Regions from separate parts of the Mesorhizobium sp. M0663 genome, predicted to be linked through region 3. Evidence: riboswitches for the same ligand, from Rfam matches in the RefSeq annotation. Region 3 holds a riboswitch; each other region holds the start of a gene.

Region 1 (3,269 bases), on a different contig from region 3:
ATGGCGCTGGGGATCGCGAACTTGCCTGATGTGAAAGGTTTGTCTTCGCCGGAGTCGTAAAGAAACACGCGCGTTCCCTTGCGGTCGCCGATCTTTGCCGTGATATCGGCAAGTTGTGCCTTCCAGTCCGACACAAGCTTTCCCGCCTGGGCCTCCTTGCCAAAAATCTTGCCCAGCTTTTCGACATCACCATAGAGCAGGTCCATCGAGGCCGCGGGGCGGTTCTTGTCGAGATGGACGCAGCTTTCCGTCAGCACAAGCGTCTTGATGCCGTACGGCGCCAGCGTATCGGGCGTCACCTCGCCACCTGGTTTCATGCCGTAATACCAGCCGGCGAAGAAGAAATCGGGCTCGACGGCGACGAGGTTTTCGAGCGTCGGGTATTTCGGCGCGAGTTCCGGGATCGCGCCCTGCTCAGCCTTGAATTCCGGACCGACCTTGTACCATCCGGTGATGCCCGTCAGGCCGACGATCGACGGTTGCAGCCCCAGCGCGAAGGCCATCTCCGCCATGTTCAGATCTTGGATAACGGCGCGCTTCGGCGCGGCTTCGAACGTCAGCGGCGTGCCGCAGCTGTCAACGGTCACGGGAAAAGCGAAGGCGGCCTGGGCAAGCAGTAGGGGGGCAAAAGACAATACGAGGCGTTTCACGAATGTTGCTCCTTGGTCAGATCAGGATGGGAAGAGGCACGGTTAGGAACGTCGAAGATCGTAAGTTCGCGGTCCTCGGTGGGATGGCGCAGCCGAAGCATGTCGACGCCGAAAGTCTCGCGGATCAATTGCTTGGTCAGCGCCTCGTGCGGACCGGCGAGTGCCTGCAGGCGGGCCTCGTTCATCACCGCGACCCTGGTGGCAAATGGCGTGACCAGCGACAGATCATGAAGCACCGCCACCACGGTCATGCCAAACTGCGATACGAGTTCGAGAAGGTCGCTGCGGGCGCGCGGATCGAGATGATTGGTCGGTTCATCGAGGAACAGGATTTTGGGCTCCTGGGCGATGGCGCGCGCCAGCTGGGCGCGTTGCCGCTCGCCACCGGATAGCGAGCCGATTGTGCGGCCGAGCAGCGGCATCAGGCCGGTTCTGCGAAGCGCTTCGATGACGATGTCGCGTTGCTCGCTCCTTCGTCGCAAGCCCGCATGGGGGACGCGCCCAAGCTCGACATAGTCGATCACGGCAAGCCGCGGGTCGGGCTGATCGGTCTGGCCGACGACCGCCATGTGCAGCGCCCGCTCGGCGGCCGAAAATCTCTCCAGCCGGCGTCCGGAGAATCTCACGTCTCCTGCGCTTGGCCGCAGCGTACCGCAGAGCATGCGCAGCAGCGTCGTCTTGCCGGCGCCGTTAGGGCCGATGATGGCGAGGCGGTCGCCCGCCGCTAGCGAAAGGCTCACCGCACTGACCAGGCGCTGGCCATTTGCCGTCGCACTCAGTTCGCGCGCTTCAAGAAGAGGCTGGGAGGCGTCCAACTTACCGTCACTTTCTCAATGGCGACGGAAGGAAGCTGGACGGACCGGCCGACAAGACCGATGTCCACGTCTCCTCCCGGCACACCCCGTCCGGTCAACTCATGCTGATGGCAGGTCTCCTGGCTCGCGGGTCTTTGCGCCATCCTGCCTTCCCAGCCTTGCCGGCCAGTGGCACTTCGGATCTTGCTAACCGCTTACAGTTGCGGGGGCAGCCACGGCCTCGATCCGAAGACCTCACCGTGTTCCCTTTTCACCCCTTGCCTTTCGACTCGGGGACCATCACTCAGCCACCCTAATTTTCCGCCACTCACAGCGCAATAAATTTTCGGAGTTCGGACAGCCGCTGGAGCAAGGGTCTTGTCAGAAGGAGTCATGCATACCTCGTAATGTAATAACATTACGTACCTAGAGGACGTTGTCTGCTTCTGTCAACCCCCAACACGATTTGGGACAAATGGCTGCCGGCATCTGGGCGCGAGGTCGCCGATGCGCCGGAATTCGATCCCTGTAGCGGCAAGGCTGGAAATTTGGATACCGGTCAAAGTGTGAGGCGCGGCAGGCGACCCCGAAGCGCAGGAAGCGCTGCTACCGCTTGTGACGAGCATGCAGAAGATCGGCGTTCAGATGCTCAGACTATCGATCTCATCCAGGCGGAAAACGCTTCGATATGCGCTTGTCGGGGGTGATTGGCTACGCAGGCAAGGTAAAAGCCATAGCCTGGCAGACAGAGATCATGTGCCTTGACTAGCCTGCCAGCCTCGAGTTCGCCACTGACGACCACATCGCTGCAGATAGCGATACCTTGGCCTGCCGCTACCGCGTCAATCGCGTGCAGCTCTTCGCGGAAGCTTAGGTCCCATGCCTGGTTGGCATTGGGGATGCTGGGATCGATCGAGCGTGCGATCGCCAGCCATCGTTGCCAAGTCGGCGCTTCCGGGTCGCGGTTCGTCCAATTGAAATGGATGAGCGGGTATTGCAGCAGATCGGCGGCGCGCTCGATCTGTCGGTCGCCTCCTGCGAACAACTCCGGGCTGCATACCGGAAAGAATGCGTCCCGAAAAATTTCCTGCGCGGGAACATCCCGCGGCATCCTGCGCGCATAGCGGATCGCGACGTCGGCGTCACCGGCTCGCAGGTCCAGAACGGCGTCTGTCCCGATGATCTCCAGTGGAATGTTCGGATGCTGTTCGCGCCACTTCGACAGGCGCGGAACCAGCCATCGGCTGGCAAATGCATTTGGGCTCGTCACGCGCAACGGGCGTTGGCCAACTCCGGCCGAGGCTGATGCTATTGCCGCAGCGAAAGCGTCGAAGCCGCTGCAAATTACCGGGAATAGCCGTTCGCCCACGCCTGTGAGCACGAGCGGTCGTGGGCGCCGCCGGAACAGCAGTTGCCCACAGACCTCCTCCAGCAATCGAATCTGGTGGCTGATGGCCGTTGGCGTCACGCCGAGTTCCGTCGCGGCCTTCCTGAAGCTCATCAGCCTGGCAGCGGCTTCGAAGGCGCGAAGCGACCCGAGCGGCGGAAGTTTTCTCATCCAGGCAGTTTAGATGAATTTAGCTCATCCAGCGACTGAGATATTCGATTTTGCAGCGAATGGCGCCGCATGAGATCATTGTGATCCGGTGAACGACAGCGGCCTGTCCAACCGTGCTGAATCACGAAGGGTATCCCTCGATGAGCATGTTCAAGCTTATAGACGGTTCCGAGCCGACGTTGCAGGCGCCAGATATCGCCCGGCTCAGGCAGGCGATTAGCGGCGATCTGATCCTTCCGGACGACCCTGGCTATGACCAGGCGCGCA
Region 2 (3,269 bases), on a different contig from region 3:
GTATTGTTGGAGCCTTGACAACAAAATACTCTTGATAAATCCGCAATATGTCCGCACCATTGAGCTTATCGGTGACGATGTAGAGGAGATGCCAGAGTATTATCATCCAGAAATCTATCGGGCTTTGGATGACTGGGATAAGGGTGAGGTTTCAGGAAAGCTGAAGAAAGAATGCGATGCCATCATCGCAGAGATGGGTGATCAGGAAGCCGTGCGCATGGCCTCCTATGTTCGCGTCACATATGACGACGGAGAAGATGAGTGGAACTTCTTGGATGAAGAAACCGCTACGACTTTCTTCGGATTGGAAGCTGCGACCTTTGACGTTCCCCAGTGTAGTTTCGCCGAAGTGGAGGAAGAAGGCTACTACCGAGCGCGATACGCCAACCTTGATCGCGTCGCGGTGATGGAGGTTCCAAGCGACCGTTATCACAGATTGACCGCGCCCGAGGAAGCTTAGAACCATCCACGAAGGGCGCATGTTACATCTCGACCTTGCGTGGTGCGTTTTCAGTACGAGATGACGTTAAGCGTAGGTAGTGGCAGGTAAGAGTGCTCGACCAGAAGCTCAACTGCCTCCTCAATATCGCTGCCGATGTGCCGCAGGACACGTCCACGGGAGCGTGGATAGGCGTGAAGTTCCTGCACTCCACGGTCCGCTCTCCCATCGCCGGTGTGCGCCCGACGCCATCTTGTGGACGAGCTTGGCCGCCTGCACCCGGTTGTATTCCGGCTTGCGGTCCGCCTGGGCGGTCCGCCGCGATGGCTATCTCCATGTCAATCGGCGCCGAACTTTGACTGCCCGCTGCTTTTGATGAATTTGGCGAGGTCCCGCGCATAATCACTCTTGGTCTTCTCCTTGAGGCCCTGTGTCGCGAACTTGTGGTCCAGCAGGGCAAACAGGTCCAAGTCCCCTTCCGCCTGTGGCGCTGGCTTGCCCTCACCGCCCTCGGCTTCCCAATTGGGGACCGCTTCTGCGTGCTGCACCGTGGCGATTGTCCGCCCAAGACGCATCACAAGATCGAACGCCAAACCGTGCGCGTGCACGACGATTTGCCGCTCAGGCCTCATTTGGACAGGATTTGAGCTAGCCCGGTGGTTTGAGCCGGGTTACCTTGAGCCGGTGGGCTGCGAACAAGCAGTTCGAGACATTGGCCTCGATCACTTCGCAACACGCCGCTGCGCCTGGCCTCGGTGTGCTCCCCCCGAAATCGTTGTGTCATATCACCGAGGGCATCACGGCCAACAGCTTCCACATGGGCAACAGCCTCGCCATTGAGCCGAATATGGTCGCGAGCAGATCACCAACGAAGCGGTCGGAACCTCGGAGCCGAAGTTCGACGCCGAGGTGGTTCGCGTGATGCGCTAAGCAGCACCACGGCGCTTGCCGGTATGTTTGCTGCCGGCAGCCGACGAACTCCTATCCTCCTGGACAAGGGCGCCGTGCGTCATTGCTTTGATTTACCGGCCGCTCAAGGCTTCCACAGTTTTCGCTTTCGAGGCGACCTTTGGAACATGCCAGCGGAAATTTAACATAACGACATAAACATTTCTTTATGCGGCGTTGACAATGAAGCGAACTGCTGTAATTGTCTCCCGCGTCGTGGTTCTCCGTACGGCGCTGCCGCAGCGGAGCTAAGAGGGAAGCCGGTGCGATGCCGGCGCTGCCCCCGCAACTGTTAGCGGCGAGCCAACCCCACTCATGTCACTGAGGCGAATAGCCTTGGGAAGACGGGTAGAGGCTATGACCCCGCGAGCCAGGAGACCTGCCACGGCGAATTACGTCCACGGGCGGGGTGTCTCGGTGGCCGCTGCAGCCTAGCGTTCGTGCCGGCCTGCTAGCGCCTTCCTTGTCACCGACGCCCCAACCATCGGGGTCTGGCATGACTATCTCTCAGCAAATTCCTGTAGCAACGCTCGGCGTGCCCCGCTTCGGTCGTCGGCGAGAACTGAAATTCGCGCTTGAAAGCTACTGGTCCGGAAAATCGTCCGCTGCCGACCTTCTCACGACCGCGAAGGCGCTCCGTGCCGCTAGCTGGGAGGAGCAGCACGATCGCGGCGTGTCGAAAATCCCGTCGAACGACTTCTCGCTCTACGACCATGTGCTCGACACCGCAGCCATGGTCGGCGCCGTTCCATCCCGTTACGGCTGGAATAGCGGCGAGGTTCCACTTGACATCTACTTCGCAATGGCGCGGGGCAACCAGGGTCAGACGGAGGATTGTCGACACGCTGGTCACCAGCAGGCGGCTCATCGGTCTGATGTAACCGCGATGGAAATGACCAAGTGGTTTGACACCAACTATCACTACATTGTGCCGGAACTCAACGATGATCAGACGTTCGCCCTCTCGTCGACGAAACCGGTCGATTACTTCATCGAGGCTAAAGCTCTCGGCGTTCACACACGCCCAGTCATCCTTGGACCGATCACCTTCCTCAAGCTGGCGAAATCGCCTGCCGAAGGATTCGATCCCATCGCGCTCCTGCCGCGGCTGCTGCCCGTCTACGAGCAACTCCTGCAGAGGCTGAAGCTGTCTGGAGCCGACTGGGTGCAGATCGATGAGCCAGCGCTTGTCCTCGATCTGAACCCGAACGAACGAGCTGCGTTCGAATTCGCCTATGGCCAGCTGTCGAAAGCCGCGCCCGAGCTGAAGATCATGCTGGCTACCTATTTCGGGCCGCTGGGAGACAATCTCGAAACCGCGGTTTCTCTGCCCCTGGCCGGGCTGCATATTGATCTCGTGCGCGCTCCCGAGCAGCTGGAAACGGTGGGTCGGCTCGCACCGAAGGATCTGGTGCTCTCGCTTGGCTTGATCGATGGCCGCAACGTCTGGCGTGCGAACCTGCCCGCCATTCTCGACCGCATCAAACCGATCGTCGCCGGCTGGCCCTTGGACCGCGTCGAGATCGCGCCTTCTTGCTCGATGCTGCATGTGCCGATCGACCTCCGCATGGAGACGGAACTCGACGCGGACATCAGGTCGTGGCTCGCCTTCGCGGCCCAGAAGACCGACGAGTTGGTGTTGCTTGCCCGGGCCCTGTCCCAAGGCAGGGATGCGGTGGCAGGCGCGTTGAAAGCGTCTGCCGAGGCTGCCGCCACTCGCGTGACATCCACGAAGATCCATGACCCGCTGGTTGAGGGGCGGATCGCCAGCATTGACGACAGCATGAAGCGACGAGAGAGCGCTTTTGCCGAGCGCTCCAGAGTCCAGGCCGGCACGCTCGGGCTGCCGCCGTTCCCGACGACGACCATCGGGTCCTTCCCG
Region 3 (3,269 bases):
TGCGCTTCGACTTCGGTTGATCCTGAACGGCTGCGCTCGGCGTGTCGATGCTCATGGTCTCGCTGTCTTGGTTCAGCCCCGGCAAGACGACTATCACGGTTGCCACCGTCAAAAGAAGCAGGGCCTTGCGTCGCGTTGGTACCGGTCGGCATCAGAGCTGCTTTAGGCCAGAGCCGGAAAGCCTTTGGCCGGCGTGCAGGCGTTCTTCGGCCTGGGCGCGGTTTTCGCAACGCTCGGGCTGCTGGCGGCGGCCTGCGGCTTCGTCACCTGGCGCTATCTGCCCAAATCGCTTTGATGTTCGAGCGCCGCATGGCGCTCGCGCACCCAGTTGTGGAAGCGGTGCAAGTCGTATTCCTCGGGCATCAGTACGCCGGCCTTGTGGCGCATCGAGCGCAGGCCCATCTGGTTGACCTCGCAGATATCAGCATCCTCCTCCAGCACCTGGGTACCGAAGGCGACGATGTTGTCGATATCCGCGGCCGGTTCGGCGAGCGCTTCGGGCGAAAAAAGCCATTCGGCGGTAAGTTCGGTCTGCTCCGGGCCAAGCGGCACCAGCCGCACGGTCCTGACATAGTCGACATGGCCGACGACGAACATCGACGGCATGCTGGTGGCATAGGTCTGCCCGGCGGCACGCTCGCCCGGCGTCAGGCCGGAAAAGACCGAGCCGTGGACGCGCCCGTCGCGCGACCAAGTTTCGGCCCCGGCCCGCAAGCCGCCGGCAAATTCCGGCGCGTCATTGTCGGCGTGGCGCGCCCATTCGGGGTCGTCGTGCCGGCCCATCAGGCCGCGGCCATAGATCGGCACCAGCCGCGACAGGTCCTTGTGGACGCCGGGGCAGTGCAGGCACTCGTTGAAATTTTCCCAAAATACCTTCCAGTTGCAGTTTATCACCTTGCGCAGCACATGGCCGCTCAGCAGCGTTTCCAACGGCCAGTTGGCGAGGTTGCCGGATGCCGGATCGAAGGATGTTTCAGCCGAGCCGGCAGCGTCTTCCGCCAGATTGACGAAGACGAAACCGCGCCACACCGAAAGCGCGACCCGGTAGAGCGGATGATCGGCCTTGTCGAAGCCGTCCGGCAGCGATTTCGACGGCACGCGCACCAGATCGCCGTGCAGCGAATAGGACCAGGCATGGTATGGGCAGGTGATGAGCCGCGCCTTCAGCCGTCCTTCGCTCTGCTGGCAAAGCTGCGAGCCGCGATGCCGGCAGGTGTTGTGGAAGGCGCGCAACTCGCCGGTCTCGTCGCGCAGCACGACGACCTCCTGCGTGCCTATGCGGAACGTCCTGAAAGCCAGCGGCTGGGCAAGGTCGGCCTCGCGGCAGACGAGCAGCCAGTTGCGATACCAGATGGCCTCGAGATCGCGCTGATAGGCCGCGATGTCCCAATAGGCTGATGACGGCAGCGTCGGCTCGGCCCGCGTCAGGCCGTTGTAGGGACCGCGCTCATTCGGGCTGGGTTGCATGCCGGCTTCCTCCCCATCCGCCAGCCGACACCCGGCTGCGAAAATTGTCAATCGCGGCGCCGGCCGACCGGGCTTGGCGAGGCGGCGCATTCGCCACACGATCCGGCGGAATTTGGTTTGCCGGGCGCGGCGATTCTGCCTATAGTCACTGATGTCGTCGGTTCCGTTTGGAACCAAGAGGGAATGCGGTGAGGGCAAGTTGTTTGCCCAATGCCGTGGCTGCCCCCGCAACTGTGTGCGGTAGTCCTCTCCATATGCCACTGAAGGTTCGCCTTCGGGAAGGTGGGGAAGGGCGCTGATCCGCGAGCCAGGAGACCTGCCGGCGACAGGAAACTGACTTCTATGCCCTCGGGTGGAGGGCGAAAGGACAAGACATGAATACCGCTTCCGTCTCGCTCGGCGCTTCCGCCTCCTCGCAGTCGCGTCTCATGCAGCTGGCGCTTGCTGCATTCCTCGGCATTTTCGTCATGGGCTTTGTCGGCTTCTCGCATATCGATGCGGTCCACAATGCCGCCCACGACTATCGCCATTCGATGGGCTTTCCCTGCCACTGACAAGGGGCTGACATCATGACACTGTTTCGCAACGTCGTGTTCATCGCGGCGATCGCAGGGCTTGTGGCCGGCGTGGCTCTCGCCTGCATGCAAGCCTATGCCACGGTGCCGCTCATCCTAAAGGCGGAAGTCTACGAACAGGCCGGCGGGGGCCATGACCATGCCGCGGCACCTGCGACACCGGCCGAAAACGCCGCGGGCATGACGGCTATGAGCAGCGCCGCGTCGGCACCGGCTGAAGCAATGGCTCCGGCGGAAGACGAAGGCTGGGCGCCGGCGGACGGTTTCGAACGCTTCGGCTTCAGCGTCGTTGCCAATATCGTCACCGGCATCGGCTTTGCGCTGGTCCTGGTTGCGGTTTCGGAATTCGCCGGCGGCATCGGCAATTGGCGCCAGGGCCTGTTCTGGGGGCTGGCCGGCTTTGCCGCATTCACGCTGGCGCCGGGCCTCGGCCTGCCGCCGGAACTGCCGGCGATGCCGGCGGCCGACCTTGTCCAACGCCAGATATGGTGGTGGGCAACAGTGGTGGCGACAGCGGCCGGTCTCGGCCTTATCGTCTTCCGCAGATCGCTGCCGCTGGTGGCTCTTGCCGTGGCGTTGATCGTTGCGCCGCATATCGTCGGCGCGCCGCAGCCCGATAGCTTCGAGACGGCGATCCCGGAAGGCCTGCACCACCAGTTCGTGGTGGCGGTGACGCTGACCAATCTGGTGTTCTGGCTGGTGCTCGGCGCGGTCGTCGGCGTGGTGCGCGGACGCTTCACGGGCACGGCGACCAGCCTGCGCGACAGCTTTGCCTGACCGCGCTGCCGGGGCACTGACCCTGGTCATCGGCGGTGCGCGCTCGGCCATGAGCGCGCATGCCGAGAGCCTGGTGACGGTCGGCCCGCCGCCTTGGAGCTATATCGCCACGGCGCAAGCCTATGACGACGAGATGCGCCAGCGCACCGCGCTGCACCGCTCGCGCCGCGGCGCCGGCTGGACGACCATCGATGCGCCGCTCGACCTTGCCGGCGCGATCGGAGCGCTGCCTGACGGCCAGCCGGTGCTGATCGACTGCCTGACGCTGTGGCTGACCAACCATATGCTGGCCGACCATGATGTCGAGGCCGAATGCCGGAGGCTGGCCGATGTGCTGTCGCGGCCGCGTGGGCCGTGGTTCGTGGTGTCCAACGAGGTCGGCCAGGGCATCGTGCCGGACAATGCGCTGGCAAGACGGTTTCGCGACGCCGCCGGCCGGCTGAACCAGGA

Evidence for each region. Region 3 has a riboswitch for cobalamin ahead of NKI54_RS34945 (CbtB domain-containing protein). Riboswitches for the same ligand answer to the same signal wherever they lie in the genome.
Region 1: linked by a shared signal. The riboswitch ahead of NKI54_RS22790 (ABC transporter ATP-binding protein) and the one ahead of NKI54_RS34945 (CbtB domain-containing protein) in region 3 are both predicted to bind cobalamin.
Region 2: linked by a shared signal. The riboswitch ahead of metE (5-methyltetrahydropteroyltriglutamate--homocysteine S-methyltransferase) and the one ahead of NKI54_RS34945 (CbtB domain-containing protein) in region 3 are both predicted to bind cobalamin.

The regions. Positions count from the first base shown of each region.
Region 1 covers NZ_JAMYPX010000015.1:2,914-6,182, reverse strand. The annotation lists gene NKI54_RS22795 (ABC transporter substrate-binding protein) at 1-650, opposite strand, end outside; gene NKI54_RS22790 (ABC transporter ATP-binding protein) at 647-1,465, opposite strand; cobalamin riboswitch at 1,558-1,761, opposite strand; partial or broken gene NKI54_RS22785 (AraC family transcriptional regulator) at 1,897-2,014, shown strand; gene NKI54_RS22780 (LysR substrate-binding domain-containing protein) at 2,094-3,002, opposite strand; gene NKI54_RS22775 (FAD-binding oxidoreductase) at 3,143-3,269, shown strand, end outside.
Region 2 covers NZ_JAMYPX010000072.1:1,782-5,050, reverse strand. The annotation lists gene NKI54_RS35915 (helix-turn-helix transcriptional regulator) at 1-460, shown strand, start outside; gene NKI54_RS35910 (hypothetical protein) at 778-1,032, opposite strand; cobalamin riboswitch at 1,588-1,788, shown strand; gene metE (5-methyltetrahydropteroyltriglutamate--homocysteine S-methyltransferase) at 1,884-3,269, shown strand, end outside.
Region 3 covers NZ_JAMYPX010000057.1:17,575-20,843, forward strand. The annotation lists gene NKI54_RS34935 (heparan-alpha-glucosaminide N-acetyltransferase) at 1-55, opposite strand, end outside; gene NKI54_RS34940 (aromatic ring-hydroxylating oxygenase subunit alpha) at 274-1,467, opposite strand; cobalamin riboswitch at 1,609-1,805, shown strand; gene NKI54_RS34945 (CbtB domain-containing protein) at 1,842-2,021, shown strand; gene NKI54_RS34950 (CbtA family protein) at 2,037-2,819, shown strand; gene cobU (bifunctional adenosylcobinamide kinase/adenosylcobinamide-phosphate guanylyltransferase) at 2,812-3,269, shown strand, end outside.